DNA from 2 places in the Marinobacter adhaerens HP15 genome. Region 2 is predicted to be linked to the other one. Evidence: predicted binding sites of a transcription regulator. Region 2 holds the regulator's gene; the other holds the start of a gene.
What was found. Region 2 encodes sigma-54, which starts transcription at its own class of promoters, with help from an activator protein. Its sites were predicted from a motif close to ANTGGCATNNANNTTGCTNT; they were not measured.
Positions count from the first base shown of each region.

Region 1: a site for sigma-54 is predicted at 1,415-1,434, ahead of flgB (flagellar basal body rod protein FlgB). Genes of this name have one in related genera too.

Region 1 is NC_017506.1:1,541,090-1,552,204, forward strand. Features, by position in the region: gene HP15_RS07350 (adenylate/guanylate cyclase domain-containing protein) at 1-146, opposite strand, end outside; gene HP15_RS07355 (Mpo1-like protein) at 244-555, opposite strand; gene HP15_RS07360 (nitroreductase family protein) at 711-1,262, shown strand; gene flgB (flagellar basal body rod protein FlgB) at 1,501-1,899, shown strand; gene flgC (flagellar basal body rod protein FlgC) at 1,934-2,383, shown strand; gene HP15_RS07375 (flagellar hook assembly protein FlgD) at 2,402-3,079, shown strand; gene HP15_RS07380 (flagellar hook protein FlgE) at 3,107-5,005, shown strand; gene HP15_RS07385 (flagellar basal body rod protein FlgF) at 5,082-5,834, shown strand; gene flgG (flagellar basal-body rod protein FlgG) at 5,917-6,705, shown strand; gene flgH (flagellar basal body L-ring protein FlgH) at 6,734-7,426, shown strand; gene HP15_RS07400 (flagellar basal body P-ring protein FlgI) at 7,423-8,520, shown strand; gene flgJ (flagellar assembly peptidoglycan hydrolase FlgJ) at 8,529-9,515, shown strand; gene flgK (flagellar hook-associated protein FlgK) at 9,521-11,115, shown strand, end outside.
Region 2 is NC_017506.1:2,578,423-2,589,537, forward strand. Features, by position in the region: gene lptC (LPS export ABC transporter periplasmic protein LptC) at 1-78, shown strand, start outside; gene lptA (lipopolysaccharide transport periplasmic protein LptA) at 62-628, shown strand; gene lptB (LPS export ABC transporter ATP-binding protein) at 606-1,331, shown strand; gene HP15_RS12190 (RNA polymerase factor sigma-54) at 1,488-3,008, shown strand; gene hpf (ribosome hibernation promoting factor) at 3,109-3,417, shown strand; gene ptsN (PTS IIA-like nitrogen regulatory protein PtsN) at 3,505-3,975, shown strand; gene rapZ (RNase adapter RapZ) at 4,004-4,888, shown strand; gene HP15_RS12210 (HPr family phosphocarrier protein) at 4,896-5,165, shown strand; gene mgtE (magnesium transporter) at 5,260-6,621, shown strand; gene yjgA (ribosome biogenesis factor YjgA) at 6,637-7,164, shown strand; gene HP15_RS12225 (carbon-nitrogen hydrolase family protein) at 7,174-8,019, opposite strand; gene HP15_RS12230 (YhdP family phospholipid transporter) at 8,050-11,115, opposite strand, start outside.

The DNA of each region.
Region 1 (11,115 bases), 1.0 Mb from region 2:
GTCAGGGCATGGGCGATGTGGGGCCAGGTGAGGGCCCCGGCAACCAGCCAGAGAAGCCATTGCGGAAAGGCGCCCTGGAGAACGCCGGTTACGATAATGGCGGCGGTTGAGGTGTATGCCAGTACCCGGCCATTGTAATCGGGCATCGGGGGAATGGCGATCGGGTTGCCCGCCGCCTCGGACGAGAGGGCTCTGCCAGCTGAGCTACTGGCATTACGCAGGTCTGCCGGGGCACTCATCATTTCAGAAACGGATCCTGCCAATGAGCATGTCGCGGAACATGACCCAGTCACCCATAAGGCTGTACAGTGGATATTTGAAGGTAGCGGGGCGATTTTTTTCAAACTTGAAATGACCAACCCACGCAAAGCCATAGCCTATAACCGGCAAGGCCAGAAGCCACAACAGCTTGCCTGAAGTCAGAGCCCATACGGCGACTATCAGGACCAGGAGACTTCCAGCGAAATGCAAGCGGCGACAGGTGACGTCGCTGTGCTCTTCGAGGTAGTACGGATAGAATTCGGAAAAGTTATTGAAGGATTGCTGGTTGCTCATTGTGTTGCCACTCAACGTTGTACGACCGCGTCATTTATAATTGTTGGTAGACCCGACTACGACTAAAGGTTAACAGCATTACGTAGAACCCACAATTCACAGCCATGAATTGTGTTCGTACCCATATTTCAACAGTCTTTAAACAGCGAGCAGATATGACCGCAGTTACCGATTTCCTCCTGAACCGCTCCTCTGAACCGAGGCTGGAATCACCCGCGCCGGATTCGACAACCCTCGAAAGGGCCTTTTCCTGCGCGGCGCGTGCACCGGACCATGCACTGCTCAGGCCCTGGCGCTATCTGGTGATCGAGGGTAAAGGCCTTGAAGCCCTGGGAGAGCTGTTTGCGTCCACCTGTGCCAATAACAGCGATGAGAAAGAAATCGAGAAGCTCCGGCGTGCCCCCCTTCGCGCACCCATGGTCATAGTTGGTATCGCGTCGCCCAGGACGCATCCCAAAGTACCGGAAATCGAGCAGGTCATGTCGGCAGCTGCCGGCATGAGTTTTGTTGAGCTTGCCCTTCAGGATGCCGGTTTCGGCGTGATGTGGAGAACAGGCGGCGTTGCCTACCACTCCTCGGTTCACCAGGGGTTGGGCCTGGAAGAGCATGAACAGATTGTTGGCTTTCTCTACACCGGTACGGTCTCGGCATCCAAGCCGTCTGTGCCCAGACCGGCGGTGGACGAGTTTGTGAGTCATTGGCCCTGAGACCTTGTTGAATACCCCCGGCTTCTGCCGGGGGAAGCAGCTTGCCGCTTTTTCTTGCCCTCTTCCTTTCTCCTTTCCCGTAACCGCTACTCGGATTCTCTGCAGGGCCTGCCAACACTGGGTTTCCTGACAAATTAACACCTGACCATAATTCTGGCATTCAGCTTGCTTTAGTCCTGTCAAAGAGCACAGCCGGCAAAAACAGCTCGGCATACCAGTGCAGTTTTCGGGAGGCAACATGGCAATTACGTTTGATTCGGCTCTGGGCATTCATCAACACGCGGTTGAAGCGCGTGTTAAACGCGCCGAAGTGCTGGCAAACAACCTGGCGAACGCCGACACCCCGGGTTTCAAAGCGCGGGATCTGGATTTCCAGGCAATGATGCAGAAGGCCCAGGAGCAGGTCAGCGGATTCCAGATGGCCAAAACCCATGACGCGCACATGGATACCTCGCCATCGGCGTCGGAAAGCGATTTGATGTATCGGGTTCCCCATCAGCCGTCGGTTGACGGCAATACGGTAGACGCCCAGCAGGAGCAGACCCGGTTTATGCGCAACGCCATGGATTTCCAGGCCAGCTTCCAGTTTTTGAACAGCAAGTTCAGCGGTTTGACCAAAGCCCTCAAGGGCGAATAAGCCGCAGTCACAGGATTAGCGAAGGAGAATTTTCATGTCACTGGGCAGCATTTTTGACATCGCCGGTTCCGGCATGACCGCGCAATCACTGCGGCTGAATACAACCGCGTCCAACATTGCCAATGCAGAAACGGCGAGTTCCAGCACGGGGGAAACCTATCGTGCCCGGAAGCCGGTTTTCTCGGCGATTCAGCAGTCTCTGATGAATCCCGGGCAGGGAGGCTTGCCCATGGCTGCCGATGAGGGGCCAGGTGCCGGCGTGAGGGTTGACGGTATTGTCGAGAGTGATGCGGAGCTTCAGATGCGTTACGAGCCCCATCACCCGGCGGCCAACGAAGATGGTTATGTCTTCTACCCGAATGTGAATGTGGTCGAAGAGATGGCGGACATGATGTCGTCGTCCAGAAGTTTCCAGATGAATGTGGATGTCATGAACACAGCCAAGTCCATGATGCAGCGCATTCTGACTCTTGGTCAGCAGTAACAGGGTGAGGAGCACAACATGACTGCAGTAAATGCAACAGACGCATCGGATGTTCTGAGCCAGTACCAGCTGAAGCAACAGAATGGCGGCCAGGGCACCAGTGAGCTGGGCCGGAACGAATTCATGGAATTGATGCTGGCGCAATTGAAAAACCAGAACCCGCTGGAGCCCCAGGAAAACGGCGAGTTTATCTCCCAGCTTGCACAGTTCAGCTCACTGGAGGAGATGCAAAACCTCTCCGGCACGGTTGAGGATGTGGTTGGGCAGTTCCGATCCACCCAGGCGCTACAAGCGTCGGCCATGGTGGGTAAAACCGTGCTGGCACCTTCCCAGATCGGGATCCTTGGTGCCGAAGGTGAAATTACCGGAACCATTCAAGTGCCAGCTTCGACAGGTGGGCTCCGCCTGTCTATCGAAGGGCAGAATGGCGAGCGGGTGCGGCAAATCGACATGGGCAGCAGCCAGGCAGGTGTTGTGTCCTTCCGCTGGGACGGCCAGGACGGTAACGGCAATCCCTTGCCGCCGGGGCCCTACCGCATTGTGGCAGAAGCCTCCTATCCAGATGGCCCGCAGCAGCTGGGCACTATGGTGAGCGCTAATGTGGACAGCGTATCCCTGGGCCAGGGCGGCTCGATAACCCTGAATCTTGCAGGCATGGGCTCCATCGCCTTGTCTGACGTGAAACAAATTAACTGAGACCGGTGAAACACCAAGGGGTGAACCATGGCATTTAATACAGGTTTGAGCGGCCTTCGTGCGGCATCGGTGGATCTGGACGTCACCGGCAACAATATTGCAAACGCCAGCACCGTCGGCTTCAAAGGCAGCAAGGCGCAGTTTGGCGATCTATACGCAAGCGGGTTCCTGAGCGCAGGCACCAACCCGATCGGCGACGGTGTCCGGGTTCAGGACGTTAAGCAGTCTTTTGGGCAGGGCAACATCAGCTTCACTGACAATGGCCTGGACATGGCGATTGCCGGCGATGGTTTTTTTATCCTGAACAACGGCGGCGAGATTCGTTATTCCCGCGCAGGACAGTTCGGCATTGATAAGGAAGGCTATGTAACGAACAATCAGAATATGCGGGTACAGGGATACACCGCGGACGAGGACGGCAACTTGTCTGGCATCCGGGGAGATTTGCAGATTGCAACAGACAACCTGGCTCCGAGAAGGACGACAAACCTCGACTCCGATCTGAATCTTGATTCCAGGGAGTCCGTGCTGGAAACCCGTGTTCGGGATGTCGGGCCTCTCACTCTTGCTTCCATACAGGGCGAGAGCTTTGATGTGCAGTATTCGGACGGCTCGCCTGCCTTCAATGTGAATATTGACCCTGCAGCCAGTGCCCGTGAAGCGGCCTCCACTATAAACGATGCGCCTGGATTGAGTGCTTCGGCCACGACGACAGCGACTTTCGACGGCACGCCGGCTCTTGATGACGCCTTCATCTCCGGCGCCAGTTCGTTTTCATTCAGCCTCGATATCAATGGTTCGCCGCTGACCCTGGACACGTCAAATATCAATTCCCTGCAGGATCTGGTTGATTCAATCAACAACTCCAGCGAGACCGCAATTTCCGCCTCGATTGTCACCGGAGGCGGGGGCAGCGATGTTCTGCGAGTGATTCATAACCAGGGTGAGACGCTCGACTTTACCTTTGCCGATGGCAATGGCAACGGCGATACCGGCACCGTCGAAGGTGATGTCAACGTGACTGCGGACCGGTCGGTGGCGGGAATCACATCAACCACCGCTGACAATGATTTTGAGGTTGCGTTCAACGCGTCACCAATCCGCGTCACCAATCAATTCAATCCGCTGGATCAGCGTACCTATAACCACGCTACATCCACCACGATCTACGACAGCCTGGGTAATTCCCACGAACTCACACAGTTCTTTGTGAAGAATCCGTCCCCAGGCAATGGTGTCGGGGTGAGCGAATGGTCGGTGTATGCCCAGATTGATGGCGAGTTTGTTGGTGGCACCGACGTGACCCCCTACACTGCAAGATTCGATCAGGACGGTGCTCTTCAGTCGATCGATGGCGACCCCAGTGGCGAAATCGTTATTGATGACTGGATACCCAAAGACAGCGACGGCCAGCCAAATGGGGCGGATGGCCCTCCTGCTGCCGGCGAGGTGGTAGTAACACCCATTCCTGAGCCACCGACAACATCGGCTTTTGTGATCAATCTCAGTGGCACAACGCAATATGGCGCTGCGTTTGGCGTGAACGACCAACAGCAGAATGGCTATACCACTGGCCGGCTCTCTGGACTGGACGTATCGGATCAAGGTGTTCTGTTTGCCCGATACACCAACGGCCAATCCCAGGCTCTGGGCCAGGTCGCGTTGGCCTCGTTCAATAACACCAACGGTCTGTCTCCCGTAGGCGATACGTCCTGGGTGGAAACGTTCGAATCCGGTCAGCCGATCATTGGTGCCCCGGATACCGGCACGCTGGGCTCTATCAAGGCCAGCTCGGTGGAGGAGTCCAACGTGGACTTGTCGGCGGAACTGGTTAACCTGATCATCGCCCAGCGGAACTATCAGGCCAACGCCAAGACCATTGAAACCTCCGATGCGGTCACCCAGACCATCATCAACCTCCGTTAATCCCGCATTTTAGCGAAAATGGCATGACTCCTGCAGGAAGACTGGAAACAGTCAAAATTCCGGCAGGAGTTTTCCCATGGACAAAGCCCTCTACATCGGTATGTCTGGCGCCAAGCAGAATATGCTGGCCCAGCAGGCCCATGCCAATAACCTGGCGAACGTCAGTACCACCGGCTTCAAGAAAGACTTCGCCCAGGCCCGCAGTATGCCTGTCTACGGGGAACACCACCCGACTCGTGCCTATGCCATGACAGAGAGGCCCGGCACGGACCTGTCCGCCGGGGCATTGATGGAAACAGGGCGCAAACTGGATGTGGCTGTGGAAGGTGAGGGATGGCTTGCCATTCAGAACGATCAGGGCGAGGAAGTCTTCACCCGCAGTGGCAGTCTCCAGGTGGATGTCAACGGCCTGGTGCGCCTTGCCAATGGCGAACTGGTGCTTGGCAACGGTGGGCCGGTCGCGCTGCCTCCTTTCGACAATGTCGAGATTGGCGCCGATGGCACTGTCTCAATTGTTCCTGTCGGTGGGCCACCGGACCAGCTGGTTGAAGTGGACCGGCTGAAGCTGGTCAGCCCGCCGCCGGAAGCCCTCGAGAAAGGTCTTGACGGACACATGCGCCGAAAGCCGGATCAGGCTCTGGATGGGCCCGAGCCACCGGATGCAAACCAGCGGGTTGCCTCAGGATTCCTTGAAAGCTCCAACGTAAACGCGGTGGAAGAGATGATCTCCAACCTCCAGCTGTCCCGGCAATACGAGATGCAGGTGAAGGTAATGACCACCGCGAACGAGAATTCCGAAGCAACGGCACGGCTGTTGCAGAACCTTTAAGTAACGACTGAACACATTGGCCTGGCGGGCCTGAAGCGGCAAAAAATGGCCGCCTGACAGCCCCCGGCAAGGAGTAAGCAGCATGCATCCAGCACTATGGGTCAGCAAGACCGGGTTGAGCGCTCAGGACACCAACATGTCCACCATTTCCAACAACCTGGCGAACGTCAACACCACTGGCTTCAAGCGGGACAGAGCCGTGTTTCAGGATCTTCTGTACCAGATCAACCGGCAGCCCGGTGGTCTGACAACCCAGAACTCGGAACTGCCTTCCGGCTTGCAGTTGGGCACTGGTGTGCGGGTTGTGGGTACGGCCAAGCAATTTTCCCAGGGCAACCTGCAGATTACCGAGCAGCCCCTGGATATGGCCATCAATGGCCGTGGTTTCCTGCAGGTGCAGTTGCCTGATGGCCAGATCGCCTACACCCGCGACGGCCAGTTCCAGCTCAACGCTGATGGCGATGTGGTGAACCCGGATGGCTACCCTCTGGAGCCCGCCATCAACGTGCCGGAGAACGCCACCAATATCACTATTGGTAAAGATGGCACCGTGACGGCGGTAACGGACGATCAGGCAGCACCGGTAAACCTGGGCCAGATTACGTTGGTGGATTTCATCAACCCCCAGGGCCTGCAGGCCATCGGCAACAACCTGTTCAAGGCGACCAACGCCAGTGGCGATCCTGCAGAAGGTGAACCCGGGCTGGCCGGACTCGGCAGTATCGAGCAGGGCTCCGTGGAGTCGTCCAACGTTGAGGTGGTGGAGGAGCTGGTGAACATGATTACCACCCAGCGTGCCTACGAGATGAACTCGAAGGTGGTTTCCACAACCGACCAGATGCTCCAGTTCATCACTCAGAACATCGGCTAATGCGGCCAGAGGTGAGGTCATGAAACTGATGACAACCCATAGGACAGTGCGAAGCGCCAGTACTCTGGTGATTGTGATGCTTCTGATCCTGTTGCAGGGGTGCACAGCGATGAGTCGCCCGCGGGCAGTTCCGGATGACCCGGAGTTTGCGCCGGTTCGTCCCCAGGCCATGATGCAGCGTGATAGCGCTTCGGGATCTATTTACCAGGTTTCCCGAAACTACAACTTCTACGGCGATACCGTGGCGTTGAACGTGGGTGATGTGCTGACCGTGAATCTGCAGGAATCCACCAGCGCCAGCAAAAATGCCGAGACCAGCATCACCAAGGACAATGAAACGACCTTGCCGAACCCGACCATTCTGGGCAAGGACAACTTTGGGATAAACACGTCGTTCAACCACGAGCGGGATTTCCAGGGCGCGGCAGAAGCAGATCAGAGCAACAGCCTCGCCGGCAGCATCACGGTTACGGTGACCGAAGTATTGCCGAATGGTGTTCTTCGTATTCGTGGCGAGAAATGGCTGTCGTTGACCAATGGTGATGAATACATCCGACTGACGGGTCTGGTACGCCCCCAGGATATCCAGCCTGATAACACGGTGGCATCCAATCGCATTGCGGACGCCCGGTTCGCCTATGGAGGCACTGGTGATTTTGACCAGGCAAACCAGATGGGCTGGCTGGCTCGCTTCTTTAACAGTGAGTGGTGGCCGCTATGAGCTTGCGCCGTGTCATTGTCTGGGTTCTTGCCCTGGCTGTGGTTTCTGCCCCGGTTTTGGCAGACCGCCTGAAGGATCTTTCCCGAATCAAGGGTGTCCGCAACAACCAGTTGGTGGGATATGGCCTGGTGGTTGGTCTTGATGGAACCGGTGACAAGGCGCCGTTTACCAATCAGACCTTCAGGAACATGATGAACCAGTTCGGCGTGACGCTTCCGGAAGGCGTCAACCCGAATCTTGCCAATGTCGCGGCCGTTACGGTGAGTGCGACATTGCCGCCCTTCGCCAAAGCGGGGCAGGAAATCGACATTACTGTGTCGTCCATCGGCAACGCCGACAGTCTGCGCGGCGGAACCTTGCTGATGACGTCACTGAAAGGTGCTGATGGACAGGTCTATGCCATGGCCCAGGGCAGTCTGGTGGTGGGTGGCTTCGGTGCTCAGGGACAGGACGGTTCCCGAATCACCGTGAACGTTCCCAGCGTTGGGCGGATTCCCAATGGCGCCACGATTGAGCGGGAGGTGGCTTCGCCATTCAGTCAGGGCGACACCATAACCTTTCATCTGCTGCGCCCGGATTTCACAACGGCTCGCAGGGTGGTCGAGGCCGTTAATGATCGTCTCGGCCCGGATATGGCTTATGCCCACGACGCCACGTCGATTTCCGTCCGCGCACCGCGGGACCCTTCCCAGCGGGTCAGCTTTCTGTCGATTCTCGAAAACATCGAGGTTGATCCGGCTCAGGATGCCGCGAAAGTGGTCATCAACAGCCGTACCGGCACCATCGTGGTTGGCCAGAATGTTCAGGTCAGTGCGGCAGCCGTTACTCACGGCAATCTGACGGTGACCATTCAGGAAAACCCCAACGTGGAGCAGCCGAATCCCTTTGCCGGTGGAGACACCGCCATTGAGCAGGATTCCCAGATTGCCATTACCGAGGAGCCGGCACGGATGTTCAAGTTCGGCCCCGCCGTCACCCTGAACGAGATCGTTCAGGCCGTGAACCAGGTGGGTGCGGCGCCTGGTGATGTCATGGCGGTACTTGAAGCCTTGAAACAGGCCGGTGCACTGCGCGCCGAACTGATCGTGATCTAGGTGGCGTGATGCAGGACTACAAGGTTCAACAGGCCCAGGTTTACACCGACTTCAACGGTCTTAATGCGTTGAAGGCCCAGGCTCGCACTGATAAGGAGTCCGCTCTTCGAGAGGTGGCGCGCCAGTTCGAGAGCCTGTTCCTGTCTGAAATGCTGAAGTCCATGCGTAAGGCCGGCGATGTCTTTGCTGAGGGCAACTACCTGAAGAGCAATCAGTCCGAGCTGTACCGGGATATGTTCGACAGCCAGATGAGTCTGACCATGGCTGGGGGCAAGGGCAGTGGCCTTGCGGAGGCACTGGTCCGGCAGTTGAGCAAACAGATTCCCGGCATGAACGATGAAGGAGGCAGGCTCGCTGGCCACAAGGCGAGTCTTGCGGATTACGACCGAAGCCTGCCCGCCCTGAATGCCGAGCTACCCGAGCGGGTTCGGGAGGTAACGTCTGTTGCACAGAAAGCGCCTTCAGCAGTGACGTCGACACCGTCGGACTTGCCGCATCAATTCGAATCTCCGGAGCATTTCGTGGCAGAGCTGCTGCCGGTGGCCGAACGGATTGCCCGGGACTCGGGGATAGACCCGAAACTGATGGTAGCCCAGGCGGCCCTGGAAACAGGCTGGGGCCGGCATATGATCCGTGGGGAGCAGGGCGAGCCCAGTTTTAACCTCTTCGGCATCAAGGCGGACAGCCGCTGGCAGGGTGATGCGGTCTCCATTACCACCACGGAATATCGGGAAGGGCTGCCCATGAAAGAGCAGGCCAACTTCCGGGCCTACAGGGATTACGAATCCAGCTTCCGGGATTATGTCTCTTTCCTGGAATCCAATCCCCGTTACCGGGAGGTCCTGTCGGTAGCAGACCAGCCTGAGGTTTTCGCAGAGAAGCTGCAGGAAGCCGGCTATGCAACCGACCCCAACTACGGCAACAAGATCCGCCAGATCATGAACCGTGACTCATTGATGACGCTGTCCATGGGCAGTGACGGGATGAAGGAGTAAAGCTTATGGCAGGGCTCATAGGTATTGGTCTGACCGGCATCCTCAGTCACCAGGCCGCGCTGAACACCACTGGCAACAATATAACCAACGCCAACACGCCGGGTTACAGTCGCCAGGAAGTGCTGTTTGAAACCCAGGAAGGCCAGCGAACTGGTGCCGGCACCATAGGCAGCGGCGTGAACGTGGCGGACATTCGCCGCCTGGCCAACGAATACCTGGTTCAACAGGTGCGTGAAGACAGCACCCTCTACGGAGAGCAGGAAGCCCTTAATTCGGAGCTGACCAGGCTTGATAACCTGCTCGGGGGTGAATCTACCGGCCTCAGCAATGCACTGAACAACTTTTTTGCGAGCCTTCAGAATGCCGCGGAAGATCCGACTTCCTTGCCACAGCGCCAGTTGGTCCTGAGTGAGGCACAGCAGGTTGTAAACCGTTTCCAGGCGCTGAACCAGGAATTCATCCAGCAGCGGGAATCCATCAAGACCCAGATGCAGCAGGGTGTGAAAGACGCGAATACCCTGCTGAAAAGCATTGCGGAGCTGAACCTGGCGATTTCTGAATCACCCGGCATTGCCCAGGGGCAAATGCCCAATGAATTGTTGGATAAGCGGGATGAGAAACTGCGGCAGCTGTCGGAGCTTATTAGCATAAAAGTCAGTCCGGCGGACGGTAGCCAGGTTAACGTGTCTCTGTCGAACGGTTTGTCCCTGGTGGTTGGCAGTAACGCTTCGACCCTCGGCACCCGGGAAAATGCCGAAGATCCGACACGTCTGGAGTTCACGCTGAGCAACGGTGGACGCCTCGTCAATATTGATGAACAGATCACCGGCGGCAAGCTGGGTGGTCTCCTGCGTTTCGATACCGAAGGTCTGAAACCGGCATTCGATGAGCTCGGCAGGATTGCCATTGCCCTCTCCGACACCATGAATCACCAGCATGAAATCGGGATGGATCTGGAGGGCGAACTCGGTGGGCTGTTCTTCACAGATATCAATTCGCTCGAGGCGCAACGGAGCCGCGTGGTCCCTAACGGAAATAACGCGCCCTCGACCAACGGACAGTTGGCTGTCGAGATAACCGACAGTTCGGCGCTTCCGGCAGGCCGCTGGACTCTCCAGTTCAGTGGCGATGGGCGAAGCTACGAGTTGATTGATCAGGGTACTGGAAGAACCGTCAATCAGGGCCGGTTGCCCGATCCGCCCCAGTCTGAGATTTCCATGCCCGGTTTCAACATCCGGGTGGAGGGCGGCACGTTCAATGCCGGAGACAAATATCTGATTCAACCAAGCCGGAATGCGGCGGAGAGCATCGGGCTGGTGGTCAATCGGGAGGAGGATCTGGCTTTCGCAAGTCCGGTTCGTGCTACCACCGGCGATGACAATATCGGTACCGGCAAGATTGATCAGGGCACCATGCTTAACGTCAGGAACCCCTTCACCAACTCCCTGTTGCCCGCGTTCCAATCGACCGGGCAACTGGCGAACGGGCCAATTACCGTAACATTCGACGATCCGGGAACCGGCCTGGTGTTCACGGTTACGGACGGCGGTGGAAACCCGATAGGTCCGGCAAACCGGCCCTACACGCCGGGCGTTGCCAA
Region 2 (11,115 bases):
GGCATGAAAGCGTGGATTGACGAGCGGATTCTGGAACTGAACTCCCAGGTGGAAGGACGCTATGAAACCGGAAACTAACCGATACCGGAGCCTGCTGGCCGCCCTGCTGACAGTCGCAATGGCTGGCCCGGTGGCGGCTTTCGACCTTGATTCCGACATCCCCATCAAGGTTACCGCCGACAACGCCCGCCTGGACGACGGCCAGGGCATTGCCACTTACACCGGCGATGTGGAACTTGAACAAGGCAATACCCGCCTGAACGCGGAGCGTGTGGTCCTGTACCGTACTGAGGACGGCCTGAGCCGCATCGAGGCCTCCGGAACCCCTGCAAGATACAGGCAGCCGGCGCGCGAAGGTGAAGGTGAAACCGACGCCCGCGCCCTGAATATTACCTGGTCCGCCACCGACAGCCAGCTGACCTTTGAACGGGAAGCGGTGATTGAGCAGAATGGCAACCTGTTCCGCGGCGACGTGATTCACTATGATACCGCTGGCCGCGTTGTAACCGCAGAAGGCGGCGCCGAGACCGGCGATGGCACTGGCCGGGTAGAAATGGTGATCCAGCCGCGCAGCGCCGACAGACGCACTGACAAACAGGAAACCGATGGCAGTTCTGAGAGCCAGTAACCTGGCAAAAAGTTACAAACAGAAAAAAGTGGTTATTGATGTTTCCCTGGAAATCCGAAGCGGGGAAATTGTCGGACTGCTAGGACCCAACGGCGCCGGGAAAACCACCTGTTTCTACATGATCGTGGGGCTGGTACCTGCCGATCACGGGCGGATAACGATCGACAGCCGGGATATTACGCCGCTGCCGATGCACGGTCGGGCCCGTCAGGGCATCGGCTACCTGCCACAGGAAGCCTCGGTTTTCCGCAAACTGTCTGTGCGCGACAACATCATGGCGATCCTTGAGACGCGGCAGGGCCTGAGCAAGGCAGACCGGCAGAAAAAGCTCGAGGAGCTGCTGGAGGAATTCCACATCACCCATATACGGGACAGCGTTGGTATGGCCCTGTCCGGTGGTGAGCGGCGAAGGGTGGAAATTGCCCGGGCTCTGGCCATGGAGCCGGCTTTCATCCTGCTGGATGAGCCCTTCGCCGGTGTTGACCCTATATCCGTCAGCGACATCAAACACATTATCCGGCATCTGCGGGACAAAGGGATTGGCGTGCTGATCACCGACCATAACGTGCGCGAGACTCTCGATATCTGCGAGAACGCGTACATTGTTTCCGGCGGGCACATCATCGCCTCCGGCAATGCCGATGCGATCCTGGCCAATCAACAGGTCAAGGAAGTCTACCTCGGGGACGAATTCAGGCTGTGACAGTGAATGGCTCATTGTTTTGATGATCTGTAGCAAGTAAACTCGGCAAAGAACTTGCTAGGGTAAAGAAAACCGCGGCAAGTAACCGGCATATAAAGATTTTTTCAAGACCTATGACACAAAGCGCTGATGAGTGACGGATCCTGAACCATGGTTATGAAAGCCTCCTTACAGTTAAAGCTGGGTCAGAGCCTGACCATGACACCCCAGCTGCAACAGGCGATCCGGCTTCTCCAGCTATCTACCCTCGACCTCCAACAGGAAATCCAGCAGGCACTGGAATCCAACCCCATGCTGGAGACATCCGAGGACGACGATCAGACCGACACGTCCACCGAGAGTGACGAGCGCGAGGCCAATGCGGCCGAGTCTGCTGCCGAGACCACGCCGGAACCGTCCAGCGACTGGGACGAATCCGAGAACGGCCCGGACTGGTCGTCGGAAAACGAGATTCCGGATAACATTCCGGACGATCTGCCGGTCGACACGGCCTGGGATGACATCTACCAGTCCGCCCCTGCCCCGGCAGCCCGCAACGACGATGAAAACGATCACGATTTCGAGACCCGCAACTCGCCCACCGAGACCCTTCAGGATCACCTGGAATGGCAGCTCAACCTGACTCCCCTGAGTGAGCGGGACCAGGCCATTGCCCACGCCCTGATGGACGCCGTGGACGAGCGGGGCTATCTCACCAGCCCCCTGGAAGAAATCCACGCCGGGCTGCTGGACGAGAACGAAGAAGACCCCCTTGAACTGGATGAAGTGGAAGCCGTCCTGCATCGCCTCCAGCACTTCGATCCCCCTGGCGTGTTTGCCCGGGATTTGCAGGAATGCCTGCTGATACAGCTTAACCAGCTGCCGCCGGACACACCCTGGCTCGCCCAGGCACGCCTGGTGATCACCCACTACATCAACCTGCTGGGCAACCGGGACTACGCCCAGCTATTGCGTCGCAGCCGCCTGAAGGAAGATCAACTCAGGGAAGTCCTGGCGTTGATTACCGGCCTCAATCCGCGCCCGGGCGACGTGATTGATCGCGCCGAGCCCGACTACGTGATTCCGGATGTCATCGTTCGCAAGCACAATGGCCGCTGGCGTGTTGAGCTGAATCCGGAAATTGCACCGCGCATCCGGGTAAATGCCAGCTATGCTTCACTTATAAGGCGTGCAGACAGCAGTGCAGACAACACCTACCTCCGCGATCAGTTGCAGGAGGCCAAGTGGTTTATCAAGAGCCTGCAGAGCCGCAATGAGACCCTGCTGAAAGTAGCGACCCGTATTGTCGAGCACCAGCAGGGTTTCCTGGATTACGGCGAGGAAGCAATGAAGCCGTTGATTCTCTCGGACATTGCCCAGGCGGTGGAAATGCATGAATCAACGATTTCACGGGTAACCACTCAGAAATACATGCATACCCCCAGGGGTATTTTCGAACTGAAATATTTCTTCTCCAGCCATGTCAGCACTGATGAGGGCGGAGAATGCTCTTCCACGGCCATACGCGCGATGATCAAGAAGCTGATTGCCGCCGAAACACCCAAAAAGCCGTTGAGCGACAGTAAAATTGCAGCCATGCTAGGGGAACAGGGTATCAAGGTTGCGCGACGCACCGTTGCCAAGTACCGGGAGGCCATGCACATTCCGCCGTCCAACGAACGCAAGCGGCTGGTCTGAATACCCCGGGACGGGACTCAACACTGTATTCGCCGGCGCACAATGCGCCAGCACCCAGACCGGCTCCCGGGAGCCGGCATGATGACAACAGGAGACGCCTATGCAACTCAACATTTCAGGCCATCACGTAGAACTGACTCCCGCACTGAAGGATTACGTTTCAGAGAAGTTCGAGAAGCTCGAGCGTCACTTTGACCACATCAGTAACTGCCAGGTGACTCTGGAAGTGGAAAAGGTGCGCCAGATTGCGGAAGCCACATTGCACGTGGTAGGTGGTGAGATTCACGCAAAGGCAGAAAACGAGGATATGTACGCGGCCATTGATGCCCTTATCGACAAGCTCGACCGTCAGATCCTCAAGCACAAGGAAAAGAATGTAGAACGGATGCACGGAAACGGCTCTCGCTAACGCGCTGTTTTCATGCACTTCATCTAATCGAGCTGCGACATGAGTAACGTGTCGCAGCCTTTTTTTTAACGGAAATGCAGTCGATCCATGAGCGACACATCCCTGACCATAGACAACATTCTTGCGCCGGAGCTCACCCTCTGCAGGGTAGCTGCGTCCAGCAAGAAACGGGCCCTGGAGTTTATTGCCGAGCAAATAAACCATCAGGACAACACGCTCAGCGAGACCCAGCTCTTCAACAACCTGATTTCCCGTGAGCGCCTGGGCAGCACCGGCATTGGCCAGGGAATTGCCATTCCCCACTGCCGCCTGGAAGGACTGGACCACGTGGTGGGTGTGCTGATGACGCTTGAAGAAAGCGTGGAGTTCGATGCTATCGACAATCAGCCAGTCGATCTGATCTTTGCCCTGATTGTGCCAAAAGAGGCGACGAGCGAGCACCTTGAGCTGCTGAGCCAACTGGCGGAGAAGTTCAACGAGCGGTCATTCTGTGATCGCCTCCGGCAATGCGAGGACGCCAGCACGCTGTACCAGCGCATGACCGCCTCAGGCGGCTGATATTCACTGCAGTGGAGGTAAGGTGGTCATGAAGCTGATTATCGTCAGTGGCAGGTCCGGTTCGGGCAAGAGTACCGCACTTCATGTGCTGGAGGACCTCGGGTTTTATTGCATCGACAATCTTCCTATTGGCCTGCTCTTCCCCCTCACACGGGAAGCCGCCAGCCAGACCAGGCCTGGTCGACTGGGCAAGATGGCCGTCAGTATCGATGCGCGGAACCTTTCCGGCGAGCTGGCCAATTTCGAGGAGATCTACCGGCGCCTCCAGGAAACCGGGGTTACCGTTGAAATCATCTTCCTGGACGCCGACGAGCAGTCGCTTCTGCAGCGTTTTCACGCCACCCGCAGAAAGCATCCGTTGAGTGACGACAGGACCTCTCTCCGGGAAGCCATTACCAGCGAGAAGAAACTGCTGGAGCCCCTTTCCAAGCTTTCCGATCTTTACGTAAATACCACCGGCATGTCCATGTACGAGCTGCGGGACATGGTCAAGCAGCGCGTGGTCGGTCGAAAAGATCAGGAACTGGCTCTCCTGTTTCAGTCATTCGGCTTCAAACACGGCGTGCCGCTGGATTCCGACTACGTTTTCGATGTCCGCTGCCTGCCCAACCCCTACTGGGATACCAGCCTCCGCAAGTATGTCGGGACGGATCAGCCGGTTATCGAGTTTCTGGAAAAAGAACCGGCAAGCCGGAAGATGATCGAGGACCTGAAATCATTTCTGGATACCTGGCTGCCCTCTTTTGCAGACAGCAACCGCAGCTACATGACCATTTCCATTGGTTGTACCGGCGGCCAGCACCGGTCGGTGTATGTGTGCGAGCAGTTGGGTGAGTACTTCCGGCAACGGTACAGCAATGTGCAAGTGCGGCACACCGAGCTGCCACACCTGCAGACCCGGGAAGAGATCTGATCGAGCCATGATTCGCCGCCCCATTACCATTATCAACAAACTGGGCCTGCATGCGCGCGCCACTGCGAAGCTCGTCAACACGGCATCCGAATACGACAGCAGCGTGCGTATCAGCGGCAAAGGCCGGGATGTGGACGCGAAGAACATCATGCAGGTGATGATGCTGGCCGCCAGCAAAGGAACCGATGTGGAGCTCATTGCCGACGGGCCGGATGAGGAACAGGCCATCGAAGCATTGGTGGAACTGATTAACGACTATTTCGGTGAGGGCGAGTAATTCCGCCTTCCGTACGGCATTCACCTACAACTCTTTCTCACCGATAGCGCCTAACTCCGCTATAATACAGGCGTTTTCTGACGCCGGGTGATTCATGACCGATATTCTGGAAAAAAGCCAGGCCCGCCAGCGTCTTCGCTCCCTGAGCGAAGCGCTGGACAGTGGCGCACTGAAGCAGGTTGCCCGCATCCTGAACGGTGGCCTGAGCCCCAGTGATATTGCCCATTTGCTGGAATCCTCACCGCCCCGGCAGCGGGCCCTGCTGTGGAACCTGGTGGACAAAGACCTCGAAGGCGAGGTTCTCCAGTATCTCAGTGATGATATCCGAGGCTACTTCCTGAGCCAGCTTAATGCTCAGGAACTGGCGGATATCATCGAGGATTTCGAGTCAGACGACCTGGCCGACCTGCTGCAGCAGCTGCCGGATACGGTCATCCAGGAAGTCCTGGAGACCATGGACGAGCAGGACCGGCAACGGGTGGAGGAAGTTCTCTCCTATCCGGAGGACACCGCCGGCGGTCTGATGAACACCGACACCATCACGGTGCGCCCGGACATCAGCATAGACGTCGTACTGCGTTACCTTCGGCGGCACCGCAACCTGCCACCCATGACGGACAGCCTGATCGTGGTGAGCCGGCGGGATGATTTCATTGGCATGCTGCCGATTACCAAAATGCTGGTATCCAACCCCGCCTCCACCGTGCGTGAAGTCATGGATACCGATATCGAGCCTATTCCCGTAAGCCTCTCCGACACCAAGGTAGCAACACTGTTTGAACGCTACGACCTGATCTCGGCGCCGGTAGTGAATGAGGAAGGCCGACTACTAGGGCGCATAACCATCGATGACGTGGTTGACGTTATTCGGGAGGATGCGGATCACTCCCTGATGAGTATGGCGGGCCTGGATGAGGACGAGGACACCTTCGCACCGGTCTGGAAGACATCGCGCCGCCGTGCCGTCTGGCTGGGGATCAACCTGATCACCGCCCTGATCGCATCGGCTGTGATCGGGTTATTCGAAGAGACCATCGCCAAGGTCGTGGCTCTGGCGGTTCTGATGCCCATCGTCGCAAGCATGGGCGGCATTGCTGGTAGTCAGACGCTTACACTGGTGATTCGCGGTATGGCCGTGGGGCAGATCAGCGGCGCCAACGTCCGCTGGCTGCTGAACCGGGAATTTCTGTCAGGGATACTGAACGGCCTGCTCTGGGCCGCCGTGGTGGCGGGTGCCGCCATGCTCTGGTTCCAGGATGTGATGATCGGCGCGATCATTGCTGCCGCGCTGGTGATCAATCTTGTCGCCGCAGCGCTGGTTGGCACGGTTCTGCCACTGTTTCTCAAATCTCGCAATATTGACCCGGCCCTGGCAGGCAGCGTGATTCTCACGACTGTGACCGATGTAGTCGGGTTCATGGCCTTTCTTGGCCTCGCGACGATTTTCTACGCTTAAGCGGATCTCGGATTTATGAAAGACCATCAAGACAACGACGCGCCGGAATACGACGGCCCTAGCAAATCTCAGCTGAAACGGGAAATGCACGCCCTGCAGGATCTGGGCAAGCGGATGCTGGACCTTAGCAACGATCAGTTGGAGACCCTGCCAATCAGCGACACCCTCCGCGCCGCGATCGAGGAATCCCGCCGTATCCGCCAGAACGAGGCCAAACGACGGCACCTGCAATACATCGGCAAGGTCATCCGACAGGAAGATGACCCCGAAGCCCTCGCGAAAGCCATCGACGCCTTCGATGCCGGTAGCGAGGAACACACCCGCAGACACCACCTGGCGGAACGCTGGCGGGACCGGATGATTGCCGAAGGCGATTCCGTTGTTGGCGAGTTCTTCAGCTACTGCCCCACTGCCGATATGCAGCACCTGCGAAACCTTGCTCGAAACGCCCGAAAAGACGTCGAAAAACAGAAGAACACCGGCCAGGCCCGGAAACTGTTCCGTTATCTCAGGGAGTGCATCGACGACGCCGAGGCCATGTGAGCCGTTGGTTCAACCTTTGAGCCGTCGGTGCTCCCACACCGGCATCCGGGCGCGCAGATTGGCTACCTGATCGGCGTCCAGTTCGGCGGTGACCAGGCCCGGGCCTTCCCCCATTTCCGTCACGATCCGCCCCCAGGGATCACAGATCAGGCTGTGGCCATAGGTGCGACGGCGCTCGCTGTTCTGGCCACCCTGGCCAGGTGCCACTAACCATACCTGGTTCTCGATCGCGCGCGCCCGGATCAGGGGGTACCAGTGGGCATCACCGGTCTGCCAGGTGAAAGCGCTCGGAAGGCAAATCCAGTCCACATCCTGCTCACGCAGCAGCCTGAACAGCTCCGGAAAGCGAAGATCGTAGCAGATCGCCAACCCCAGCTTGCCCGCGGGCGTATCCACGGTCACTATCTGTTCGCCGGGCTCGAAGGTGTCCGATTCGCGGTATTGACCATGGGCATCTTCCACCATGGCATCAAACAGGTGAATCTTGTCGTAACGGGCAACTTCCTTACCCTGGTCATCAAAGACAATGCAGGTTGCCCTGACCCGATCCTCCAGATCTGAGCCGTCCGGTCGTTTGGCCACGGGCATCGACCCGCCAACGATCCAGAGCCCCAGTTTCCGGGCCTGTTCGGCCAGGAAAGTCCTTATGACAGGCTCGGACCCCGCCTCCTGGCGACCACGATCAATCATCTGACTGGTGGCCAGAACCGCAAAATTCTCGGGCAGTACGGCGACCGAGGCGCCCTGCTCGGCAGCCCGGGCCAGCAGCTGTTCCGCTTCGCGCAGATTGGCGTCGATGTCATGACCGCTGACCATCTGGATGGCTGCGACCCGGTTGGAAACACGCTTGTTCATGACTGCCTCCGATATTGCCAAACAGAAAAGTTATTCGCCGGTGTCAAAAACCCGTTGCAGATTCACTTCCGGCTCGTCCCATGTGCCCGTCACGCTGTAGGTTGCGCTTGTCAGCCTGCTCAAAGGATCGCCCAGAATCTTGTCCAGCACAAACAAGGCGCCGCCGATCGGCGCACCGGCACCCATGAGCAGCGCCGCCAATGGCAGATTCTGAGTCAGGGGCAACACAACCACAAGCCGCATATCCAGCTCCTCGCTGGCCATATTGGTCGTACCACTGAGTTTGAAGGCACCGGATGGGCCCACTATCTGCAGTTCCGGATCCATGGTCAGCAAGCCATTGATGATCTGCGCCTTGCCCGAGATCGCGTCGAATGCCACCCCACGCTCATACAGATCGGAAAAGTCGAGCTTCAACCGGCGCCATAGGGTGTCAGAGTTCAGCAGATTGAACACCCGGAACAGTTGCGCCGTGTTGTTTCGCTCCAGGATCACACCCTCATCCAGCCTGAGACTGACCGAGCCACTGAGCTCCGGTATGGAAAGCTCATCCGGACGGCCGGGCCAGTCCAGATCCAGCTCTATGTTGGTCCCCTCGTTAGTGACCGGCATTTCAGTGTCGAGGAGCTCGTTCAGATCCGCGAGCGCACCCCCGCTGATGGAACCTGTAAACCGGCTGGTTTCCCGGTCTCCGACGATGCTCCAGCTCATGTCGCCCAGCAGTGTCAGGGAATTCAGGCGCCCCTCGATGTCATTTACCTGCAACCGGAAAGGTTCGGGGCGGAGCCGGAAGGCCCACTGTCCCAACGATTCGTCGTTCAGTTGCAGTTCCGCAATCGAGACATCGATATCCGGCCAGTTTCCCATATCCAGCGCGCGGAACGCCTCAAGCTGCTCTTCGAGGGTGAGTAATTCCGGCGAATCCTCAGGGGGTGTTTCACTGCGCACGAGCCGTAACACCTGAAAATCGGCCTTCACCGTGTCGCCATTTTGCGGAATTGTCAGTCGGCCTTCGGCGCGTTGCGAGCTGGTGGTCACCACCCACCGGTCACCAAGATCGAGGGCATTGATATCAATATCGTTCAACACCTGCGGGCCAAGGTGCAGGCGGCCAAGACGCAAATCAAACCCGGTCTCTTTCCATAACAGATCGAATGTTGCGCGGTTTTCCCAGTCGCCCGTAATGCCAAGCCCGCCGGCGGCCGAGGGATTGATGGTTGCCCGCAGCGGTGCTGCCTCATCCGCCGTTTTTGACAGTGGCTCCGGCCAGTCAACTGCCAGCCCCTCAAGAGTGGACCGCACGCGGATCCCCGACGTTGAATCCGATCCCACGTCCAGGTCCGCGGTATAGGTAACATTGCCCTGCAAACCAAAACCCGAACTGGTCCCAAGTCCCGCCTGCTCAAACACCCCCGGCACCGGTAGCGTTCCCGACTGCCGGATGGTAAGGGCATTGCCCGCCCGGGACTTGCTGAAGGCAATGGTTACCGGTTCATCGAAGAATTCCGCAGTCAGAGGACCACCGGAGAAGCCGTTTTCGCTGTGGTAGGTCATTTCACCCTGAACCGACCGCCAGGCCAACCCTGCCGAGGGGTAGGAGACGGTGCCTTCCTGTGCGGCAATCTTTGCCTCAACCACGGGGGGCTGCTCCGCCCCCAATGGCAAGTCGATACCAAGATCCAGCTGATACTCACCACCATATTCAAGCTTCTGGGCCTCTGTGCCTGCCATATCACCCAGGGGGCTATTTTCCATCCAGAACCCGACCGATTCGCCGGGCACCCGTGCCGAGGTATCCACCCTTATCCGTGTGCCTTGATCGGAGGGCACCACGCGAACCGTCCCGGGATCGAGATCCAGGCCACCGGTCTGACCTGCTTCGAGTCGAACCAGCGTGTCGCCATTGTGAACCCTGACACTGCCCCGGGCACCCGTGACCTCCGGCCAGGCGTCATCGTAGCGGACAGATGCCTGATCGAATTCATAGATCATTGAGGTGACGAAGGAGCCCCGGGGTGCACCAGAACCTATCTGACCATGGCCGAAAAACGTCCCTGAGGTAATATCGGCCTCGAGAATGGCGGTCGTGAGCCAATCGTACAAACCGGGGTTTACCGCCTTAACCGGAACGAAATCCGCCAGCATGTCGGCGTTGCCGTTTTTCACCGACACTTTGAGCCCCAGATTGTCTTCACCCTCTCGATCCATCCTGAGGTCAAAAGCACCGTCCAGTTCGGTGGCCTCGCCGTAACGCATCCGTACGCCATCCGAAAACACACGGGTAATAGCGCCATCCAGCAGCCAGGCCACCTCGCCCTCGAGTACGGGGAATGACCAGGCGCCCCCGAAAAGCTGGGGGAAATCCAGTGAAACGGGCGACTCGCCGGCGGCAATCCGGACATAGCCTCTTTGCCGGTCCAGAGCGATGTCTCCGTTGACAGAGGTAACGCCGGGCGCGCCGCCGTGGGCCCGAACACTAACGTCACGCAACCGGCCGGAAAGCTGAAAGTCTTCCGGGGCGCCCTCGGGGAAGAAGATTCTCAACTGGTCCAGAAAGCCACCGGGCCGATAGTCCCGGAGGGCCCGGAGTGCACGCTCCGGCAATAACGGAAGCCGCGCAGCGAGGCGACGTGTGGGCGCTAGCGGAAGGGCGTCGGCAATGACGGACATGCCTCCCTCCGACGGCGCCAACCTCAGACTGAAAGGTGAAACCACATCGCCGTCCCAGGTCCACTGGAGCTGCTTCAGATGCCACTCGCCAAGGGCGAAGGCCCCGGATTCGACCACAGTCTCGTCGGTCATCACCGTATCGTGGCGACGCCAGCCAAATCTCGCGCGGATGTCTTCCAGTGGCGCCAGGGATTGAGAGCCAACACCCAACTGCAGATAGGGGGTCCGCACCGTACCGGTCACCTGTTGCAGCAAACCGTTGCGGAACGTAAGCCAGGCTTCCCCGCCAAGATCGAAGCCTTCCACCCGGAGGGATCGCCACTGGTACTCGTCAACCAGCCCGTCGAACAGCCGGCCGGAATCGACGCCAAGGTACAACTGGCCGGTAAAGTCGCCCCGGAAAAAATGCTGGCCCACAAGGGCAAA